4 regions of the Salinispora goodfellowii genome follow, and region 4 is predicted to be linked to each of the others. Evidence: riboswitches for the same ligand, from Rfam matches in the RefSeq annotation. Region 4 holds a riboswitch; each other region holds the start of a gene.
What was found. A riboswitch is a leader RNA that binds a small molecule or an ion and turns the genes downstream of it on or off. The one in region 4 is predicted to bind cobalamin.
Positions count from the first base shown of each region.

Region 1: another riboswitch for cobalamin. It lies ahead of T398_RS13510 (ABC transporter substrate-binding protein); the one in region 4 lies ahead of T398_RS18550 (ribonucleoside-diphosphate reductase subunit alpha).
Region 2: another riboswitch for cobalamin. It lies ahead of T398_RS09320 (energy-coupling factor ABC transporter permease); the one in region 4 lies ahead of T398_RS18550 (ribonucleoside-diphosphate reductase subunit alpha).
Region 3: another riboswitch for cobalamin. It lies ahead of cobN (cobaltochelatase subunit CobN); the one in region 4 lies ahead of T398_RS18550 (ribonucleoside-diphosphate reductase subunit alpha).

Region 1 is NZ_JCANTD010000011.1:49,722-55,291, forward strand. Features, by position in the region: gene T398_RS13505 (M14 family metallopeptidase) at 1-1,575, shown strand, start outside; cobalamin riboswitch at 1,665-1,788, shown strand; gene T398_RS13510 (ABC transporter substrate-binding protein) at 1,870-2,805, shown strand; gene T398_RS13515 (FecCD family ABC transporter permease) at 2,839-3,948, shown strand; gene T398_RS13520 (ABC transporter ATP-binding protein) at 3,945-4,760, shown strand; gene T398_RS13525 (VOC family protein) at 4,747-5,505, opposite strand.
Region 2 is NZ_JCANTD010000006.1:129,074-134,643, reverse strand. Features, by position in the region: gene T398_RS09335 (energy-coupling factor ABC transporter ATP-binding protein) at 1-822, opposite strand, end outside; gene cbiQ (cobalt ECF transporter T component CbiQ) at 819-1,559, opposite strand; gene T398_RS09325 (energy-coupling factor ABC transporter substrate-binding protein) at 1,561-1,878, opposite strand; gene T398_RS09320 (energy-coupling factor ABC transporter permease) at 1,875-2,555, opposite strand; cobalamin riboswitch at 2,585-2,756, opposite strand; gene T398_RS09315 (class I SAM-dependent methyltransferase) at 2,861-3,673, opposite strand; gene T398_RS09310 (radical SAM protein) at 3,670-5,265, opposite strand; gene T398_RS09305 (PadR family transcriptional regulator) at 5,398-5,570, opposite strand, start outside.
Region 3 is NZ_JCANTD010000006.1:193,366-198,935, reverse strand. Features, by position in the region: gene T398_RS09655 (VWA domain-containing protein) at 1-199, opposite strand, end outside; gene cobN (cobaltochelatase subunit CobN) at 196-3,864, opposite strand; cobalamin riboswitch at 4,207-4,337, opposite strand; gene T398_RS09645 (hypothetical protein) at 4,448-4,792, opposite strand; gene T398_RS09640 (PucR family transcriptional regulator) at 4,932-5,570, opposite strand, start outside.
Region 4 is NZ_JCANTD010000021.1:42,423-47,992, forward strand. Features, by position in the region: gene T398_RS18545 (ribonucleotide-diphosphate reductase subunit beta) at 1-458, opposite strand, end outside; gene T398_RS18550 (ribonucleoside-diphosphate reductase subunit alpha) at 455-2,890, opposite strand; cobalamin riboswitch at 3,019-3,237, opposite strand; gene T398_RS18555 (alpha/beta fold hydrolase) at 3,287-4,081, opposite strand; gene T398_RS18560 (inositol monophosphatase family protein) at 4,138-4,944, opposite strand; gene T398_RS18565 (polysaccharide deacetylase family protein) at 5,091-5,570, shown strand, end outside.

The sequences.
Region 1 (5,570 bases), on a different contig from region 4:
ACCGGCCACGATCACGACCACGGGGACGTCGGCATCTTCGACTTCCCGCCCGCCGACTCCGACTACCACAACTACGCCGAACTGACGGCCGTGGTGAACCAGGTGGTGGCGGAGCACCCCAGCATCGCGCGGAAGATCAGCATCGGCACCTCGCACGAGGGCCGGGACCTGATGGCGGTGAAGATCTCCGACAACGTCGGGACCGACGAGGACGAGCCGGAAATCCTCTTCAACTCCCAGCAGCACGCTCGGGAGCACCTGACCGTGGAGATGGCGATCTACCTGCTAAACCTCTTCACCGACAACTACGGCAGTAACTCCCGGGTCACCAACGTGGTCAACAGCCGGGAGCTGTGGATCATCCCGACCGTGAACCCGGACGGCAGCGAGTACGACATCGCCACCGGCTCGTACCGGTCGTGGCGCAAGAATCGGCAGCCCAACAGCGGCTCGTCCTGGGTCGGCACCGACCTGAACCGCAACTGGGACTACCTCTGGGGCTGCTGCGGCGGCTCCTCCGGCTCCACCTCGTCGAGCACCTACCGGGGCCCGTCGCCCTTCTCCGCCCCGGAGACCGATGCGGTGCGCGACTTCGTGGACAGCCGGGTCGTGGGCGGAGTCCAGCAGATCAAGGCCAACATCGACTTCCACACCTACTCCGAGCTGGTGCTCTGGCCGTTCGGCTACACGTACAGCAACACCGCCCCGGGGATGACGGCCGACCAGTACAACACCTTCGCCACCATCGGCGGGGAGATGGCGGCCACCAACGGCTACACCCCGCAGCAGTCCAGCGACCTCTACATCACCGATGGCAGCAGCATCGACTGGATGTGGGGGGCGCACGGGATCTGGGCGTACACCTTCGAGCTGTACCCCGGCTCCGCCGCGGGCGGCGGCTTCTACCCACCCGACGAGGTCATCCCGGCGGAGACCGCCCGTAACCGCGAAGCGGTGCTGCTCCTCTCCGAGTACGCCGACTGCCCGTACCGGGCGATCGGCAAGGAGGACCAGTACTGCGGCGGTGGCGGCGGCGGGGAGACGGTCTGGGCGGACACCTTCGAGACCGCGACCGGCTGGACGATCAACCCCAACGGCACCGACACCGCCACCACCGGCCAGTGGGAGCGGGGTGCCGCCCAGGCGACCAGCTACTCCGGCGCCAAGCAGCTCACCCCGTACGCGGGCGGTAACGACCTGGTCACCGGCCGGCTCGCCGGCTCCTCGGTGGGCACCCACGACATCGACGGCGGCGCGACCAGCGCCCGCTCCCCGGCGGTGGCCCTGCCGTCGAGCGGCACGCTGACGCTCTCGTTGGCCTGGTACCTGGCGCACTACTCGAACGCCTCCTCGGCCGACTACTTCCGGGTCAGCGTCGTGCACAGCGGCGGCACCACCACCCTGCTCAACCAGACCGGCGCGGCGACCAACCGCAGCGCCTCCTGGTCGGTGGCCAACCTCGACCTGACGCCGTACGCCGGCCAGTCGATCCAGATCCAGGTGGCGGCGGCGGACGCCGCCGGCGGGAGCCTCGTCGAGGCAGCAGTCGACAACGTCACCATCACCGTCTCCTGAATCTGGGGTGGGGGCCCTTTCCCGGGGCCCCCACCCCTCCCCACCTCGTCACACGTCTGCGGCCAACTCCGGGCCCCGGCCCGACCGTGCGCTACCGTGCTACCGACCATCCCGCAGCGAAGCCGGTGGGAAACCGGCGCTGTCCCGCAACTGTGATGCCCCGGGCTTGTCCCGGGGACGAGTCAGGTCGCCTGCGGTCGGTCGCGATACGCGCTCTCGAGGAAGGGTGCCTCGTGGACGGGCACCTCGGTCCCTGTCGGCGAAGCACCAACTCCTCGACCGACAGGAGGCCCGATGTCCAGACGTACCCCCCGGTTCTTCACCGCGGCCCTCGCGGTGGCCGCGCTCGCGCTCGCCGGCTGCGCCGAGAAGACCACGGACTCCCCCGCTGACGACGGCGCGTCCAGCGCCGCGACCTTCCCGGTAACCGTTGGCTCGCTCACGCTGGACGAGCAGCCGGAGAAGATCGTCTCGCTGTCGCCGACCGCCACCGAGGTGCTCTTCGCGATCGGGGCGGGGCCGCAGGTCGTCGCGGTCGACGACAACTCCAACTATCCGGCGGAGGCACCGCGGACCGACCTCTCCGGCTTCCAGCCGAACGCCGAGGCGATCGCCGCCCAGAACCCCGACCTGGTCCTGCTCGCCGACGACCAGAACAAGATCGTGGACCAGCTCACCACGCTGAAGATCCCGGTTTTCCTCACCCCGGCGGCGGCCACGCTGGACGACACCTATCGGCAGCTCACCGAGGTGGGCACGCTGACCGGGCACCCCGCCGAGGCCGCCGACGTGGTCAGCCAGATGCAGGACGACATCGCGGAGTTGGTCGCCGACCTGCCCCAGCGGGCGGAGAAGCTCACCTACTTCCACGAGCTCGGCCCCGAGCTGTACACCGCCACCAGCAAGACCTTCATCGGCTCGCTCTACGCGCTCGCCGGGCTCGAGAACATCGCCGACCCGGCCGACGCGGACGGCGCGAGCGGTGGCTACCCGCAGCTCTCCGAGGAGATCATCGTCCAGGCCAACCCGGACTTCGTCTTCCTCGCCGACACCAAGTGCTGCCAGCAGAGCATCGCGTCGGTCCAGGCCCGACCCGGCTGGGCGACGATCACCGCCGTGCAGGAGGGCCAGGTCGTCGCGCTCGACGACGACGTCGCCTCCCGGTGGGGCCCGCGCGTCGTCGACCTGCTCCGCACGATCATCGAGGCGACCGCGAAGGTCCCCGCGTGACGTTGGAGCTGTGGCGATAGCAGAGGCATCCCCATGCGGCAGGTGGTAACCCAGCGCCCCTCCGGCCGCCCCTCCGGCCGCCCCTCCGGCGGGCCGGCGGCTCGGCCCGCCGGGCTGCGGCCCGGCTGGCTCGTCGCCGGGCTGGCCGCGGTCCTGGTCGCCCTGGTGGCGGGCGTCTCCCTCGGCCCGGTCAGCCTGCCACCCGGCAGCGTCGCGGTCGAGCTGCTGAACCTCCTCCCCGGGGTCGGCCTCGACAGCGGGCTCACCGAGCGGGAGATCGCCATCATCACCGAGCTGCGCCTGCCCCGGGCCGTACTCGGCCTGCTCGTCGGCGGGTTGCTCGCCCTGGCCGGCGGCGCCTACCAGGGCGTGTTCCGCAACCCGCTGGCCGACCCGTACCTGCTCGGGGTAGCGGCCGGCGCCGGGTTCGCGGTCACCGTGGTGATCACCGCTGGCGGGGTCGGCGGGGCGGTCACCGGGCTGCCGGTCACCATCCCGCTGGCCGCGTTCGTCGGCGCGATCGGCGCGGTCACGCTGACCTACCTGCTCGGCTCCGCCGGCGGCCGAAGCCGATCACCGGCGACCCTGATCCTGGCCGGGGTGGCGGTCTCCGCCTTCCTCTCCGCCGGGCAGACATACCTGCTGCAACGCAACTCGGACAGCATCCAACAGGTCTACGCCTGGCTGCTCGGGCGGCTCGCCACCGCCGGCTGGCACGACGTACGGCTGGTCCTGCCGTACTTCCTGCTGACCGCCGTGGTGGTGCTGCTGCACCGGCGGGAGTTGGACGTCCTCTCGGTCGGTGACGACGAGGCGACCAGCCTGGGCCTGCACCCGCAACGGTCCCGCTACCTGCTGATCGCCGCGGCCTCGCTCGGCACCGCCGCCGCGGTCTCCGCGTCCGGGCTGATCGGCTTCGTCGGGATCATCGTGCCGCACGCCGTACGACTGCTCGCCGGCTCCAGCTACCGGGTGATCCTGCCGCTGTCGATGCTCTTCGGCGGGGCGTTCCTGGCGCTGACCGACGTGGTCGCCCGGACCGCCGCCGCCCCCGAGGAGATCCCGATCGGCGTGGTGACCGCCCTGCTCGGCGGCCCGTTCTTCGTCCTGGTCCTGCGCAGCGCCCGGCGGGTGCTGGGATGAGCGCACCGGCGGTGGCGGTACGCGACCTGCGGGTCCGGCTGGCCGGCGTACCCGTCCTCACCGGGGTCGACCTGAGCGTCGCCGCCGGCGAGTGGGTGACCGTGATCGGCCCGAACGGCGCCGGCAAGTCGACGCTGCTGCGCGCCGTCGGCGGCCTGCTGCCCACCGGGGGCGCGGTCTCCCTCTTCGGTACGCCGATCCAGCAGCTGCGTCGCCGGGACCGGGCCCGGGTGGTGGCGACGGTCGCCCAGTCGCCGGTGGTGCCCGCCGGGATGTCGGTCCTGGACTACGTGCTGCTCGGCCGCACCCCGTACATCGCGCCGCTGGGCCGGGAGTCCACCGCCGACCTGGCCGCCGCGCACGATGTCCTGGACCGGCTGGACCTCACCGGATTCCACGCCCGGGAACTGGCCACCCTCTCCGGTGGCGAGCGGCAGCGGGTCTTCCTGGCCCGAGCCTTCGCCCAGGGCGCCACCCTGCTGCTGCTCGACGAACCGACCAGCGCGCTGGACATCGGCCACCAACAGGACGTCCTCGAACTGGTCGACCAGCTCCGCCGGGCGCACGGCCTGACCGTGGTGGCGACCATGCACGATCTCTCCATCGCCGGCGAGTACGCCGACCGGATGGTGCTCCTCGCAGACGGTCACGTGGCCGCTGCCGGCAGCCCTCGGGAGGTGCTCACGACGGAGCTGCTGGCTCGCCACTACCGCGCCACCGTGAAGGTGATCGACGGCGAGCACGGCCCGCTGGTGGTACCCGTCCGCCCCGCCTCCGCATCTGACGGGATGCTGGAGATCAGGGCGGGGTGATCGCGTTGAAGAGCGCGCCCTGTGGGTCGCGCAGGGCCGTGCAGCGACCGGCCGCGGTCTCGCGGGGCGGCACGAGGATCGCCCCGCCCAGGGCGGCGGCCCGGGCTGCGGTCGCGTCCACGTCCGCCACCCCGAAGTACACCGACCAGTACGCGGGCGCGCCGGCCGGGTAGTCGCCGAGCGGTGTGGTCATCCCGGCGACGATCTGGCTGCCGAGGCGCCAGCCGGTGTGCCCGGCCGGACCGGTTGGCGGCTCGTCCGGCTGCCAGCCGAAGACCAGCTCGTAGAAGACCTTCGCGCCCTCCGGGTCGGGGGTGACCAGTTCGGTCCAGCTCATCGCCCCCGGCACCCCGAAGACCTCGCCGCCGGGCATCGTGAACGGCTGCCACACGCACAGCGTCGCGCCCGCCGGGTCGCTCAACACCGCCATCCGACCGCGGTCGAACACGTCGAAGGGGGGCACCACGAGCTGCCCGCCGGCCTCCTCGACCCGCGCGGCCACCAGGTCGGCGTCGTCGGCGGCGACGTAGATCGACCAGATCGGCACCTGCTCGGGAATGGCCGGCAGCCCGGCACCCGCCACCGCCTGGCCGCGGCGGAGGAAGTCGGTGTAACCGTTCGCCTCGGGCTCCGGCGCGATCCGGCCGGTCCAGCCGAACAGCTCCGGGTAGAAGCGGCGCGCGTCGTCGAGGTCCGGCGCGGCCAGGTCAGCCCAGCAGGGGGTGCCCGCCGGAACGATGCCCACCTCAACCCCTCTCGTCCGGGGCGGCCACCGCGACCCGCCCCGGACGACATGATGACACTGCCACA
Region 2 (5,570 bases), on a different contig from region 4:
ATCGTTGAGCAGCGCGGCGAGTTCGGTCACCGCCCGCGGACGGGCCCCCGCCAGCTCCGGAATCCGGTCCAGGAGCCGGTGCACCAACGGCGCCCACGCCGGCACCAGGTCTGCCGCCGCGAGCAGGCCCCCATCGGCAAGGCCGTCCGCCGTGGCTACCGTCCGCACGCCACCGCTCGAGACCACCGCCACCGCGTCCGCCCAGCGGAAGGCGAGGTCGACATCGTGCGTAGAGAGCACCACCGTCGTACCCGCGGTGTGTAGGTCGTCCAGGGTGCGCAGCAGTGCTTCCACCCCGGCCGGGTCGAGCCCGGCGGTCGGTTCGTCGAGAATGAGCAGCCGCGGGTGCATCGCGACCGCACCGGCGATGGCCACCCGCTTGCGCTGGCCGTAGGAGAGTAGATGGGTGGGTCGCTCGGCGAGCGCCGACACACCGAGCGCCGCCAGCGCCGCGTCGCAGCGCCGCCGCACCTGCGTGGCCGAAAGCCCCAGGTTGACCGGTCCGAAGGAGACATCCTGCCAGACGTTGGCGGAGAAGAGCTGGTCGTCCGGGTCCTGCACGACCAGCTGCACCTGCTGCCGCAGCTCCCGAAGACCGGCCCGGGTGTGCCGTACCCGGGTGCCGGCGACGGCGATCTGGCCCGTGGCGGGCCGCAGCGCGCCGGCCGCCAGTCGGAACAGCGTCGTCTTGCCGCCACCGTTCGGACCCAGCACGGCCAGCCGCTGGCCGGGGTCGATCCGAAGATTGACCCCGGCCAGGATCGATCGGCCCGGCTGGTAGGCGAAGCCCACCTCATCGAACTCCAGTAGCGAGGCGTTCACCAAGGGGACACCAGCCCGGTGCTGACCGTGGCAATCGCGCCGAGCAACGCCGTGGTCGCCGCGACGAACGGCACCGACACCCGGTGCGCCGCCACCTGCACGGCGAGTGAACCGGTGTAGCCCCGTACCGCCAGTCCCTCCTCCAGCCGCCGCGCCCGGTGCAACGCCCGAACGAACACCGCCCCCGCCTGTCCGGCCAGCGACCGGTAGGCGGTCCGCCAGGTACGGAAGCCAAGCCGCGCCGCCTGCGCCTGCCGGACCGCATGCACGCTCTCCACCAGCAGGAAGAGCATCCGGTACGTCAACGCGGCAACCTCGGTGACCGCCGGGGGGATCCCCAGCCGGTGCAGTCGTGGCAGGACATCCGACAACGGTGTGGTGGCGGTGAACAGCAGCAGGCAGGTCAACGCCGCCACGGAGCGGCCCGCGGTCTGTGCCGCCAGCGGCAGGCCGGCGGGGTCGATGGCCAGTCGGGCCGGAGCCGGCATCGACACCAGCAACGGGACCGTGGAGGTGGCCACGAAGAACAGCGGCACCCGGGCCGCCCGCAGCACCACGACCAGTGGCACCCGTGCGGCGGCCAGCAGCACCGCCGCGGCGCCACCGGACAGGAGCGCGGCGGGCCAGGTGGGCAGGGCCACCGCGCAGACCAGCAGCCCGAGCGCGAGCAGCGCCTTCTCGGCGGGGTGCCGACCTCGCCAGGGACCGGTGTGCGCGGCGATGTCGAGGGCGAACACGCTAACCGCGCTGCCGATCGACCGCGTCGCGCTGCCGCTGCCGGGTCCGGGCGACACCGAAGTAGTAGCCGAGCAGGCCGGCGCCGAGCGCGGCCTGGAGAGCAAAGAACGCCGACTCCAGCTCGGCCGACGGCGGCTCGTAGATCGGCGAGAACCACGGCTGGTAGTCGGGGTGGTCGTCCACGATGGCCTGCTCGGCGAGGGCGTCCGCGCCGGAGAAGGGTTCCTCCCCCGACCCCAGGCCGAGCGCCAGCGGCACCACCGCCAGGAGCAGCACCGCGAGCAGCAACAGCAGGTTCACCCAGGAGAAGCGCCTCATGCCCGTACCTCCGCCGCCGGGCGCAGCAGGCCGAGCCGACGCAGGTCGTCTCCGCTGGTCCGACTCAGCAGGCGGACCACCAGAACGGTCAGCAGTCCCTCGCTGATCGCCAACGGAATCTGGGTCACGGCGAAGATCCCGCCGAACTTCGCCAGCGCACCGCCGACGCCGGAGACCGGGTCGGGGAACGCCAGGGCCAGCTGGGCGACGGTGACACCGTACGTCGCCAGGCTGCCCAGGGCCGCAGCGGCGAACACCGCCGGACCCAGTCCGCCGCCAGCGCGACGGACCATGGTGTAGCTCCCATACGCCACCCACGGGCCGACGATCGCCATCGAGAAGATGTTCGCGCCCAGCGTGCTCAGCCCGCCGTGGGCCAGTAGCAGCGCCTGGAACAGCAGCACAATGCCGCCCAGCACGCTCATCACCGGCGGTCGGAACAGCACCGCCCCCAGCCCGGTGCCGGTCGGGTGGGAACTCGACCCGGTCACCGACGGGATCTTCAATGCGGACAGCGCGAAGGTGAAGGCACCGGCCGCACCGAGCAGCAGTTTCGAGTCTGGATCTGCCCGGACCTGCCGGACCAGGGCCCGACTCCCGTGGACGACGAAGGGCGCGGACACGACGAACCACGCCGCCGCCTGTTCCGGAGGGAGATACCCCTCGGCGATATGCATCGAATGACCTTCCCTTCCAGCACCTCGTGGATGAGATCCGTGTCAAGGCCGGTCTCCTGGCTTCCGGATCGACGTTCACTCCAGCCTTCCCAGACCTGGTTGGGCCCAGTGGCACAGTCAGAGATCACTACCCGGTCACAGTGGCGAGGGCCGCGCCGGTCTTCCACCGGCTTCCCGTGCACCTTGACGGCGAGAGGCTATCGGGCACCCGCCCGGACGGCAAGCTGTCGATTCACACCAATCGCTACCCGCCTCCGCCGGCTACGACGAAACCGGACGCCACGCTGCACCACGAGCCGGGAACTTCAGCCCGGGCCAGAGCCCGGTTTCCTGGCCGTCAGGAGGGCGTAGCCGAGCGCACCGTCGGCGACCGCGGCCCGGGCCGCGGCCAAGACCGCCGGGGCCCGGTCGAAGTCCAAGCCGAGCGCCGCCGCCTGATCCGCGGCGGTCAGCCGCAGCACGGTCAGGCGCGCCTCGATCTGGTCGATCATCGTGGTGACCGCGGAGTCGTGCCGTTCGGTGTGGGTTGTCGTCAGTCCTGCGCCCGCCAACAGGGCGACGTACTCATCGAGGGGGCGCGCATCGGCAACGCAGGCGATCCACGCTCCCAACCCGGTCAGTTCGGGGGGCAGCCGGTCGGGGACGGCGACAACATCGGCCAGCCCGAGTTGACCGCCCGGGACCAGCACCCGGGCCAGTTCCCCCGCTGCGGTGGGCTTGTCGGGGAAGGTGCAGAAGGCGCATTCGCAGACCACCACCTCAACCGAATGCGAGTCGACAGCCAGCCGCTCGGCGTCTCCCCGCCGGAACCGCACCTGGTCGGCGAGCCCAACGGACCGGGCCACCCGGGTGGCCACCGCGACGTTGGAGCCGGCGAGGTCCACACCGGTCACCGTGCAGCCGTACTCGGACGCCAGCAGCAGCGCGCTGGCGCCTCGTCCGCTCGCCACATCGAGTACGCGTTCGCCGGTGGTCAGGCCCAGTCGGGCGGCGAGTCGGCGGGTCAGCGACGAACCACCGGGATGGTACGCCTCGCCGAGGAGCAGGGCGACCAGGTCCGAACCGTAAGCCGCGGCGCAGCAGCCCTTCGGATCCGCTGCGGGCTCACTCCTCGTCACCGGATCCGCCGCCCGACGTTGGTGGCGTCCCGCGCCACCCGCCGTCCGGCGGCGACGCCGCCGTCCGGGTGCTGGGCGACCTTCGACCCGTACGGAGAGTCGGTGATCATCGAGCGGAGCGCGAGTGCGTTGGGCACCACGTCGGCGACCGGCACCCCGGACATCTGCTCGCGGACCTGTTCCCGGTAGCCGACCGAGTTGTAGGCGCAGAACGGGATCAGTCTGCCATCCGGGGTGATCTCCTCGACGCAACACTTCATCAGCTGCCGCACATTGAGGGTGTACGGGTCCTGGAAGTCCTGGATCACGATCATGAAGGCCCGGTCGGTCAGGTTCGCCACCGCCTCGGGTAGGTTGACGCCGCAGGCGTCGGCACAGTCCAGCGCCGCGGCGGTCTGGGCGAGGCGCACCTTGGTCGTGTCGGTGCCCATGAACGCCGACGCAGACCACAGCTTCTCCAGTGCTTCCCGGACAGCGGGGTCCGGCACCACCCGGTTGGTGACGTAGTCGAGATGGTCCGCCACGTCGAGCAGCCGGGGAATCGGCACCACCCCGAAATCCTCGGCGCCGGGCGTGCCCGAGGTGAGCAGATAGGTGATCGACCGGCAGGTCGGGAAGCAGCACGGCACCGGGAAGAAGTCCTCGGCCCGGAACCAGTCGGGCCGCTGCCGCGCGACGAGGTGAATGATGTCGGAGTTGGTCAGCCGGGTCAGCGGGTCAAAGGGCGTGTGCCGGCCGGAGTGGGTGACCGGCTGGAACGAGACGCTCCGCACCGCCGGGTGCGCCAGGCCGTGGCTGATGATGGCGCCGAGTTCGTGCTCGTTGAGCCCCCGTTCGACCGCGGCCACCAGGGTGACGGTCAGGCCGGCCTCGGCGCAGTTGTCCAACGCGCGCTGCTTGATCTCACGCAGGTCCCGACCCCGGATCTCCCGGTGTGTTCGCTCGTCGAACCCGTCGAACTGCAGGTAGATGTTGACCGCCCGGCCGGGACGGTTCCGTTCGCCGAGCGCTGCCACGAACCTCCGGTCGCTGGCGAGCCGGATTCCGTTGGTGTTGAGGTTGACGGCCCGAATCGGGCGGACCTGGGCGGCGTCCACGAAGTCTAGGATCTGCCGGTGGATGGTGGGCTCTCCACCGGAGAACATCACCACCTCGGCCTCGCCCTCACTCGCCACGAAGACGTCGAGCATCCGCTCGCACTGCGCCAGGCTGATGGCGTACCCGTCGGGCTGGTGACCGGAGTCGGCGAAGCAGATCGGGCAGTCGAGGTTACAGCCGGTGTTGACCTCGATGATGCCCAGACAGGCATGCTGCTTGTGTTCCGGACACAGCCCGCAGTCCGCCGGGCAACCGTCGCGCACCTCGGTCTGGAAGGTCAGCGGGATCGTGCCGGGCTTGTTGAATCGGGCGCTGTCGAGGTACATCCGCGCGTCGCCGTACACCAACGCCTCGAACTGGCCGTGCTCCGGACAGCGCTTCCGCAGGTAGACCTTGTCGTCGCGGAGGTTGACCTGTCCGTCGACAACCACCTTGCAGACCGGGCAGATCGACTTTGTGTACTCGACGAAAATCTCATCCCGGTCCCGCTTCATGGCTCTCACCATTCCACGCCGCACTGCCCCGGCACGCCGGCTTGGTCGAATACTGCCCGGCGTGGCTGACCGACCGGCAGTGCCCCGCCCCGTGCTGGTGGCCGGGCCGGAGGGTAGCCCGGCACCGGCAGGTCAGCGCGACACCGGGGCACGAGCGCGGAGCAGCGCCGCAACCTGCAGACACCATTCGCGATTTTCCTGCTCGAAGCGACGCCCCCGCAGGCAGGTGAGGTACGGCCCGATCCGGTTGCTCTCGCGCAGGAACGTCTCCTCGGTCAGGTCACCGCGCAGCTGCCGGAGCATCC
Region 3 (5,570 bases), on a different contig from region 4:
CGCGCACCGCGGTCGACTTGGCGGTGCCCTTCTCGCCCCGCACCAGCACCCCGCCGATCGCCGGGTTGACCGCGTTCAGCAGCAGCGCCAGGCGCATATCGGCCATGCCGAGTACGGCCGAGAACGGGTAGTTCGCCCCGGGCGCCTCCGGTCGCGGCGGCCGTGCAACCCGCAGGCCGGGTTCACTCGTCGTGCTCATCCGCGGTCCTCCAGATCGCCCTCGCTGGCCAGATACGTCTCCCGGAGCCGGTCCAGGGTGCTCGGCTCCGGCTTTTCCCACAGCCCCCGGTCGGCGGCCTCCAGCAGCCGTTCGGTCATGCCCCGCAACGCCCACGGGTTGGACCGCTCCAGGAACTCCCGGGTCTCGGCGTCGAACAGGTACGCCTCGGCGAGCCGCTCGTACATCCAGTCGTCGACCACACCTGCGGTGGCGTCGTAGCCGAACAGGTAGTCGACGGTGGCCGCCAGTTCGAATGCGCCCTTGTAGCCGTGCCGGCGCATCGCCGCGACCCACCTCGGGTTGACCACCCGGGCCCGGAACACCCGGCGGGTCTCCTCGCTGAGGGTGCGGGTCCGCACGTCGTGCGGCATCGCCGAGTCGCCGACGTACGCGGCCGGGGCGGCGCCGGTGAGGTGTCGGACCATCGCCACCATCCCGCCGTGGTACTGGAAGTAGTCGTCGGAGTCGACGATGTCGTGCTCCCGGGTGTCCTGGTTCTTCACCGCCACGGCGATCCGCGCGAAGGCGCGTTCCATGTCGGTACGGGCCTGTCGGCCGTCCAGCCCCCGCCCGTACGCGTAGCCGCCCCACACCGCGTACACCTCGGCCAGGTCGGCGTCGCTGCGCCAGTTCCGGGCGTCGATCAGCGGAAGCAGCCCGGCCCCGTACGCGCCCGGCTTCGATCCGAAGATCCGCGCGGTGGCCCGGCGCTCGTCGCCGTGCCCGGCGAGGTCTGAGGCCACGTGCGCCCGGAGGTGGTTGTCCGCGGCCGGCTCGTCCAGCGCGGCCACCTGTCGTACCGCGTCGTCCATGAGCGCCACCACGTGCGGAAAGGCGTCCCGGAAGAAGCCGGAGATGCGGACGGTCACATCGATGCGGGGGCGACCCAACTCGGCTAGGGGCAGCACCTCGACTCCGGTCACCCGCCGGGACCGGTCGTCCCAGGTGGGTCGGCAGCCGAGTAACGCGAGCACCTCGGCGATGTCGTCGCCCTGCGTCCGCATGGCGCTGGTGCCCCACACGGTGAGCCCGACCGAGCGCGGGTACACCCCGGTGTCGGCGAGGTGCCGGCTCAGCAGCGAGTCGGCCAGGGCCACGCCGACGTCCCAGGCGTTGCGGCTGGGGATCGCCTTCGGGTCGACCGAGTAGAAGTTGCGACCGGTGGGCAGCACGTTGACCAGACCTCGGGTGGGTGATCCGGACGGGCCGGGGGGCACGAACCGCCCGTTGAGGGCGGCGAGGGTGTGCGCCAGCTCGTCGGTGGTGCGCTCCAGCCGCGGCACCAGCTCGGTGGCGGCGAAGCGCAGCACCGCGGCGGCCTCCGGAATCGCCCGGCCGGTGACCTCGACGACGACCTCCTGCGCCCGGTCGGCCGGCCAGCCGAGCGTCTCCATCCCGAGGGCGAGGCGCCGGGCCAGACCCTCGATCAGGTCGACGGCGTCGGCGGCGGTGCCGGCCGGCCCACCGGCGGCGTCGGTCAGCGCGGCCGGTACCCGCACCCGGGCTCCGGGCACGGCGAGCAGCGCGGACTCGTCCAGGCCGTAGCTGGCGGCGAGGGCCTGCCGCAGGCCGGGCAGGGCCCGGGTCCCGCCCCACACCTGTGGGGCACGCAGCACGGCGAGCACCAGGTTGACCCGCGCTTCGCCGCCGGGTGCTTCGGCCAGCACGTGCAGGCCGTCGCGGATCTGCACGTCCTTGACCTCGCAGAGGTAACCGTCGAGGTGCAACACGAAGTCGTCGAAGTCATCGGCGGCCGGCATCTCCGACTGGTGCAGGTCGTGGTGCAGTTCCGCGGTGCGCACCAGCTCCCAGATCTGTCCTCGTACGACGGGCGCCTTCGCCGGGTCGAGCGCCTGCACGGTGGCGTACTCGTCGAGTAGTTGCTCCAGCTTCGCCAGGTCCCCATAGGTCTCGGCGCGGGCCATCGGCGGCACCAGGTGGTCGACGACGACCGCGTGCGCGCGGCGCTTGGCCTGCGTCCCCTCCCCCGGGTCGTTGACGATGAACGGGTACACCAGCGGCAGGTCACCGAGGACCGCGTCCGGGGCGCAGTCGGCGGCCAGCCCGAGGCCCTTGCCCGGCAGCCACTCCAGGGTGCCGTGCTTGCCCAGGTGTACCACGGCGTCCGCGCCGAAGCCCCCGGTCGTGGCGGGGGCGGCCAGCCACCGGTACGCGGCCAGGTAGTGGTGACTGGGGGGCAGGTCCGGGTCGTGGTAGATGGCGATCGGGTTCTCCCCGAAGCCGCGGGGCGGCTGGATCAGCAGGACCACGTTGCCGAACCGCAGACCGGCCAGGACGAGGTCGCCGCCGTCGGTGTACAGCTCCCCCGGCGGCTCCCCCCAGTGGCGGACCATGGCGGCGCGCAGCGGCGCCGGCACCTGGTCGAACCACCGCCGGTACGTCTCCCGCGGCACCCGCGCGCTGGCGGTGGCGAGCTGCTCGGGGGTGAGCCACTCGACGTCGTGGCCGCCGGCGGCGATGAGGGCGTGGATGAGGGCGTCCCCGTCGTCCGGGACGGGCGTCGCGCCGAGGTCGTAGCCGGCGGCGGCGAGCGCGGCGAGCAGCCGCACCGCGCTGGCCGGGGTGTCCAGGCCGACGGCGTTGCCGACCCGGGAGTGCTTCGTCGGGTACGAGCTGAGCACCACCGCCACCCGCTTGCCGGCGTTCGGCAGGTGCCGCAGCCGGGCGTGCCGGACGGCGATTCCGGCCACCCGGGCGGCGCGCTCCGGGTCCGGCGCGTAGACCGACAGCCCGTCGGCGTCGAGCTGTTTGAACGAGAACGGCACGGTGACGATCCGCCCGTCGAACTCGGGGATCGCCACCTGCATCGCCGCGTCCAAAGGCGATAGTCCGGCGTCGCTGGCGGCCCACTGTTCCCGCGTGCTGGTGAGACAGAGCGCCTGGATGACCGGCAGGTCGAGGGCGGCGAGCGCGCCCACGTCCCAGGCGTCCTCGTCCCCACCACCGGCTGCGTCGGTGGCCACGGTGCCCCCGGCGGCGAGCACGGTGACCAGCAGGGCGTCACAGCGGGCGAAGAGCTCCAGTGGGCCCGCGCCGGCGGTCAGCCCACGCAGCGAGCCGCAGAAGATCGGTGCCGCGTTGCCCCCCGCGGCCTCCACGGCGCCGGCGAGCGTGTCCACGAAGGCGGTGTTGCCGGCGAGCGCGTGCGCCCGGTAGAAGACGATCCCGACGGTCGGCCGGTCCGGGTCGGTCGACCAGTCACCGTGCATCCCGTACGCCGGGGTCGGTGTGGGGGGCGCGAACCCCTCGCCGGTGAGCAGCACCGTGTCGGACAGGAACCGGGCCAGCTGCGCCAGGTTCTCCGGGCCCCCCTCGACCAGGTAGGAGAGGGCTTGGGTGGCGACACCGGAGGGCACGGTGGAGGCGGCGGTCAGCTCGGCGTCGGGGACGCTCTCCCCGCCCAGCAGCACCGTTGGCACGTCCGAGGCGAGGACCGCCGCCAATCCGTCCGGCCACGCGGCCCGGCCACCGAGCAGGCGGACGACGGCCAGTTCCACGCCGTCGAGCAGTTCCGGTACGCCGTCAACGGCCACCCGGGTCGGGTTGGCCAGGCGGTAGTCGGCCCCGCTGGCTCGCGCGGCGAGCAGGTCGGTGTCGGCGGTAGATAGCAACAGAATGCGCACGGGAAGCTCCGGAGAGTGAAGCCCGCGTCGAGGGGCGGACGATCAGCGAAACGGGAGATGATTCGGCTTCACGGGCGCCGTCTCGGGCCACCCGACTGGGCGGCCGACCGGGCCCGCGTCAGGCAGCGATCAACCGCGGGCAGCGGGGCCGAGAACGGCGGCACCAAGCACGGCAGCGGGGACATTCTCGGCGGCGGGGCCAGTCGCGGCGGCGCCCGGCCACGGACCGGTCGCGGGCATACCGCCGCCCGCCAGGATAATGCGACAGCTGTCGATAGCTGGGACGCTACGCGTCATCGGTTCCTCCTCGGGTATCCACGCCCTGGGGTGCACCGACGGCCGAAGTATCCTGGCTCCCGGATCGACGCTCACCCCCGGCCTTCCAACCGCGCGACGCACGGTCGTGGCTCCGCAAGGAAGATCACTCCCCGGTGACAGTGGCGGGACCGCGCCGGATTCACACCGGCTTCCTTCACTGCCGTCCGGCCGCGAACTCTGCCACACCAATACGTTCCGGTCAACGAAACGAGGGGAGACCAGCGGTCAACCGGTCCCGGTGCAACGGCCCCGGAGGGCGCGGCGGCTACCGCAGGCGCCGCTCCGGGTGGGCCCGGTTCCAGGCGCGCATCCGCTCCGGATAGCCCATCTTGGCCGCTTCGTAGAGCGGCAGGGCCAGCCGGCGGGCGAGTGATGCGGCAACCCGCGGCGACCCGGTACGGCGGCGGATCCACTCGCCGTCATGTGCGATCGCCACCACCGTCGTGTCCGTCGCCGTCGTCTCCGGCTCCAGGTAGAACTCGACCCCGGTCCGGCTGGCGACGAACTGCTCCAGCGCCACCAGGTCCGCGCGGGTGCCCTCCCGGTCGAGCTTCGTCGGCACCCCGTCTGATCCCCAGGTACGCGACCGCTTCCGACTGAACCAGCCCATGCCGCTCCTCCTTGAAACTCCAGCGCCGCCGGCCTCCAGTGCACCACCCATGGCTGAGTGCCGTCTGTACGCCACCTGATGACGCGCTGAGGATGCACGCCAACGGGGGCACCAAGCCCGCGGGAAGGCATCGGCCGGCTCACCACCCCGGGGGCGGCGGGAGTGAGGCGTGCGTCACCGCGAGCACGAGCCGGTCCCAGGAGTGGGTCAGGCTGCGGCCGGTGAGCTCGGTGAGCCGGCGAAGCCGATGGCGCATGGTCTGCGGGTGCAGTCCAACCGCGGTCGCGGCCTCGCTCGCCGACCCGTGGGTGAGGTACGCGTGCAGGCCTTCGAGCAGGTGGGTGTTGGCGGGGGTGAGCACCGGGCCGAGGACCGCGGCGTGCAGTGCGGCACGGTCAACGGGGGGCGCTCCGTGCAGTACCGCGACGGTGAGCGCGTCGCCGCGGTCGAGGACGGTCCGGCGGGCGAACGCCGCCACGGGTGCGTGCTTGAGCGCGGCAACCGCTGCCCGATAGTCCTGCGGCAGGGTCGCCGGGGAGGCGCCGCTGATCAGACAGGCCCGCCAACCGTCCGCGGCCACGGCCGCCGCCACCGCGGACCGATCGTGCTCGTCCGGGAGCAGCAGGACACCCGCGCCGGCCCGCACCGTGCTCAGCAGCGCACCGGTACTCAGGTCGACCGGGCCGTGGTCCGCGCCGACGGCTGGAGCCGCAACGAGCACGGCGACGCGGGCGGGGTGGGCCTCCGGACTCGCCGGGCCGCCGACGGCGAGGAGGAG
Region 4 (5,570 bases):
TCCACCGCCGCGAACGCCGCGAAGCGCTCCTTCTCCTCCGGCACGTAGGTGTCGAGCAGGTTCAGGTAGAACTGGACGTGTACCGCCTCCTCGAAGAGCTGCCGGGACAGGTAGAGCCGGCCCTCCGGGGAGTTGACGTGCTGGTAGAGGTTGAGCACCAGGTTGTTGGCGACGATCGTGTCGCCGGTGGCGAAGAACGCGACCAGCCGGGACACCAGGTGCCGCTCGGCCGGGGAGAGTTTCGCCAGGTCGGCGAGGTCGGAGTGCAGGTCCACCTCCTCGACTGTCCAGGTGTTCTTGATCGCCTCCTTGAACCGGTCGAAGAAGTGCGGGTACCGCATCGGGCGCAGGGTCAGGTCCATCCCGGGGTCGAGCAGCAACTGCCGCTCGCCGACGGTCTCGGCGGTCGCGGTACGGGTCTGGGCGGTCGCGGTACGGGTCTGGGCGTCGGTGGTCATTGGCATGCCTCGCAGCTTTCGGGGTTTTCCAGGGAGCAGGCCAGCGCCTCGGCGTCGGCCCCGGCGGAGCTCGACGGGGTCGGGGTGACGGCGACGGTGGCCTGCTGGATCCGCGTCGCGGGACGGGACCGCAGGTAGTAGGTGGTCTTCAACCCGGACTTCCAGGCGTACAGGTACATCGAGGAGAGCTTGCCGATCGTCGGCGCGGCCAGGAACAGGTTCAGCGACTGCGACTGGTCGATGTACGGGGCGCGGGCCGCGGCCAGGTCGATCAATGCCCGCTGCGGCAGCTCCCACGCCGTCCGGAACAGCTCCCGCACCTCGGCGGGGAGCTCGGCGAGGCCCTGCACCGACCCCTCCGCGCGCTTGATCTCGTCCCGGATCGGGGCCGTCCACAGCCCGCGCGCCTTCAGCTCACCGACCAGGTAGGTGTTGACCTGAAGGAACTCGCCGGACATGGTCTCGCGCTTGAACAGGTTGGACACCTGCGGCTCGATGCACTCGTAGCAGCCGGCGATCGAGGCGATCGTCGCCGTCGGGGCGATCGCCACCAGCAGCGAGTTCCGCAGACCGTGCCCCGCGACCCGTGCCTTCAGCTCGGCCCAGCGCTTCGGCTGCGCCGGCTCGGCCCCCCACAGCTCCGGGTGCAGCTCGCCCCTGGCGGCGCGGGTCTGCGCGTACGCGGGATGCGGGCCGAACCGCTCGGCGAGCCCGGCGGAGGTCTCCAACGCGGTCAGGAAGATCTCCTCCTGCACCCGGGTGGAGAGCTCCCGCGCCTCGGCCGAGTCGAACGGCAGCCGGAGCGTGAAGAAGGCGTCCTGCAGGCCCATCAGCCCGAGCCCGACCGGCCGCCAACGCGGGTTGGAGGCCGCCGCCTGCTCGGCCGGGTAGTAGTTGATGTCGATCACGCGGTCGAGGAAGACCACCGCGGTACGGACGGTGGCCCGCAGCTTCGCCCAGTCCACCCCGTCGGTGGTGACGTGGGCGCCCAGGTTGACCGAGCCCAGGTTGCACACCGCCGTCTCGGCGTCGTTGTTGACCTCAAGGATCTCGGTGCAGAGGTTCGACAGGTGAATCGTGTTGCCGGGCTCCCCGGTCTGGTTGGAGAGCGCGTTCGCGCGGTCCTTGAAGGTCATCCACCCGTTGCCGGTCTGCGCCAGGGTGCGCATCATCCGCCCGTACAGGTCCCGCGCCTTGACCGTACGGACCGCCTTCTTCTCCGCGACCCGGTAGGCGGCGTCGAACTCCGCGCCGTACAGGTCGGGCAGCTCCGGGGCGTCGGACGGGTCAACCAGCGACCAGTCCCCGTCCGCCTCGACCCGGCGCATGAACTCGTCCGGGAGCCAGTTGGCCAGGTTCAGGTTGTGCGTACGCCGGGCGTCCTCGCCCGTGTTGTCCCGCAACTCCAGGAACTCCTCGATGTCGGGGTGCCACGGCTCCAGGTAGACGCAGGCCGCACCCTTACGCCGGCCGCCCTGGTTGACCGCGGCGACGCCGGCGTCGAGGGTCTTCAGGAACGGCACGATGCCGTTCGACCGGCCGTTCGTTCCCCGGATCAGCGCGCCCCGGCCCCGGACCCGCGACCAGGCGATGCCGATGCCGCCGGAGAACTTCGACAGCTTCGCGACCTGGTGGTACCGCTGGTAGATGGAGTCCAGCTCGTCGCGGGGCGAGTCGACCAGGAAACACGAGGACATCTGGGTGTGCCGGGTGCCGGAGTTGAACAACGTGGGCGAGCTGGGCAGGTACGCCAGCGACGACATCAGCCGGTAGAACCCGATCGCCTCGGCCGGGGTCTGGGACAGCCCGCAGGCCACCCGCAGCAGCCAGTACTGCGGGGTCTCCACCACCAGCCGCGACTGCGGGTGCCGCAGCAGGTAGCGGTCCGCGACGGTACGCAGCCCGAAGTACTCGAACCGCAGGTCGCCGGCCGGGTCCACCGCGTCGTCCAGCTTGCGGGCGTTGCGGGACACGAAGGCGGCGGTGTCGTCGCTGATCAGCCCGAGGCCGTGGGCGTACCGGATGGACTGGCTGAAGCTCGCGACCTGCTGCCCCCGGACCTCCTTGTCCACGTACGCGGCCAGCAGTCGCGCCGCCAGCTTCGAATACTGCGGCTCCTCGCCGATCAGCTCCGCCGCCGTCTGGATCGACAGCCGGTCCAGCTCGGCCGTGGTCGCCCCGTCGTACAGGCCGCTGATCGTCTTGGTCGCCACCCGCAGCGGGTCCACCTCGTTCAGGTCGCCGACCCACCGCTCCACCGCGCGGACAATCTTGTTGACGTCCACCGGCTCGGTGTCGCCGTTGCGCTTGCGGACCTCCATCACCTGCCGCCGCTGCTGCTCCGCACCGGCCGGACCGTTCGTGGTGCCGTCCCGCGTCGCCGTCGTCTCCCCGGCCGAGCCGTTCGTGGCGCGTTCCCGCGTTGTCGTCATCTCCCCCTCCTCCGCCGACGAGGTCGACGAACACACGGGGGGACGCCACGATCATTCGCCCGGTGGGGTAACCACGCCGGACGGCTGCGGGCGTCGGCCGTCCCGCGCGGCCGCCGACCGCCGCACGCGTCGCGTGCGGCGCGCTGGCAGGTCTTCGGACTCGCGGGCACGCCCGGGGGACCCGGGTCGCCTACTGGCCGTCGCTTCCCAGGCTTCGATCAGCCCAGTGCGTGATGACGGCGGTCGTTCCCACTCACCGCTGCGGGGCAGTCCCGGATTTTCACCGGGTTCCCTCTTGCCTCGGCCACTCCCCGGGGGAGCGCCGAACCAGCTGCGGGAGACACCATATATGCCGCCCCCACCCGACATGCAACACCAGATGTCGTGCCGGGCGTGTCAGCGGCTGAGGAACTGCCGCAGGGCGCGAATCCAGGCGTCCCGGTCTTCGAGGTGGACGTCGTGCCCGGCGTCGGCAACGACGACCTGCTCGACGTCCGGACGCAGGGACACCATGCGCCGCACCTCGGCGGCGGGGATGATCCCGTGCTCGCCCAGCACCAGCAGGGTGGGTGCCGTGACCTGCTGCCACTCGTCCCAGCAGGCCCGGGCCGCGACGGCCGCGATGGCGTCCCGCATCACCGCCGGCTCGAACCGTGGCCAGAGCCCGTCCGGGCGCCGGTCCAGGTCCCGCAGCCAGGCCTGGGCCACCGGGGTGTCGCCCAGAAACTCGCCGGCCTGGCGAACATCGGCGAACGGCACCGGCCACGAGGCGAAGAAGGCACCCAGCTCGGCCGGGTAGTCCCCCCGCTCCTCGCGGCCCCCGACCCCGCCCTCCAGCAGCACCAGCCGGCGCACCAGCTCGGGATGCCTTGCGGCGAACAACAGCGCCGTGTGCCCACCCATAGACTGACCCACGACCGTCACCGGTGCACCACCGGCGAGTTCCGCGACGACGACGGCCACATCGTCAACGTAGGCCTGGCGAGAAAGGTCCTCCGGCCGCCGGGTCGAATGACCGTGACCGCGCTGATCCACCATGATCACTCGGTGCTCCGGCAGCGCCTCCGCCGTGGGCACCAGCTCCGCCGCGCTGCCGGCCAGCCCGTGCAACAGCACGACCACATCGTCGCCCGAGCCACCCACGAGGCAGGACAGTGCCACCCCGTCCCGACTGATCGTCACCCGCTGCACGTAGGAGTCCTCCTCGCCCTCGCGACTGTCCAACAGCCGGGCGACCCTACCCTTGCTCAGCTCTGCCGCGCCCGCTGGTTTTCGATGGACGCCAGCAGGGCGCTGTGCGTCTGCTCGTCGGCAGCCACGACAAGACCGCCCAGCCCGGTGTGCGGCGGCCGTCCGTCGATCCCGGAGACCACGCAACCCGCCGCCTCGCAGAGGGCGATCCCGGCCGCGAAGTGCACGCTGTCCCGCAACTGGTTGCCGTCGGTGACGTAGCCGGCGCGGCGGCCGGCGGCGACCCACGTCACCGCCAGGGTGCTGGCGACCACGCGCGGGTGGAACCGTGCGACGAAACTCGTGTCGGTGAGCATCCGCGCGACTTGGAAGTCGCCCCCGTTGGGAAACGGCGGATAGAGGTTGAGGTCCACCAGCTTCGAGTCAGCCGACGGGATGAGCCGCTCGTCCGTACCGCCCTGGCGGACGTAGGCGGCGGTGCCGTCGGTCCAGAACACCTCGTCGCTGAACGGGTCTGCGGCGGCGGCGACGGTGGGCTGCGTATCGCTCCGCAGCGCCACGTTGACCGCGACCAGCATGGTGCGCGCGGCGAAGTTCAACGTCCCGCACAACGGGTCGACCAGCCACATCCGCCCGCTGTCGCCGGTGCCCGTGCGCCCGCTCTCCTCCCCGACCAGGGCGTCATCGGGACGCGCCGCGCGCAGGGTGTCCAGGATGGCCTTCTCTGCCGCGAGGTCCGCTGTGGTGGCGAAGTCGTCCCCGCCCTTCGAAAACTGGGTCAGCGGGGATCCGTAGTGGGAGCGAACGACCGTCGCCCCCGCCTCCGCCGCCTCGATCGCCAACGCCTGATCTGTGATCGACATACCAGACACCATAGTTCGCCACTTCCACCGACCACCCGCTCAGCGTGGCATGCCGCCAAAGCCCCTGCCAGCTGCCGAAAACCCGTGAAGAATCGAGCTCATCCTCGGCTGCCATCACCGAGGCGGGACGAAAAAGGACATACGGGATGCCGAAGGAAGTTCTGTGCGCGTTTGGCGTCGACGTGGACGCAGTCGCGGGCTGGTTGGGATCGTACGGCGGCGAAAAATCGCCCGTCGACATTTCCCGTGGCATTTTCGCTGGGGAAGTCGGCACGCCACGCCTTCTAAATCTGTTTGAAAAATACAATATTCCGAGCACCTGGTTCGTGCCTGGGCACTCCATCGAGACGTTTCCCAACCAGTTCCGGCAGATCGTGGATGCCGGTCACGAAATAGGCCTACACGGGTACAGCCATGAAAACCCGCTCGCGATGAGTCAAACGCAGGAGGCCGCCGTCCTGGACCGGTGCATAGACCTGATCGAGTCGGTAGCCGAACATCCCAGGGGCTACGCCGCGCCGTGGTGGGAGTTCTCTCCGGTCACGCACAAGCTGCTACTTGAGCGGGGCATCCGCTACGACCACTCGCTGATGCGCAACGACTTCACCGTCCACCGGGTTTGCGTG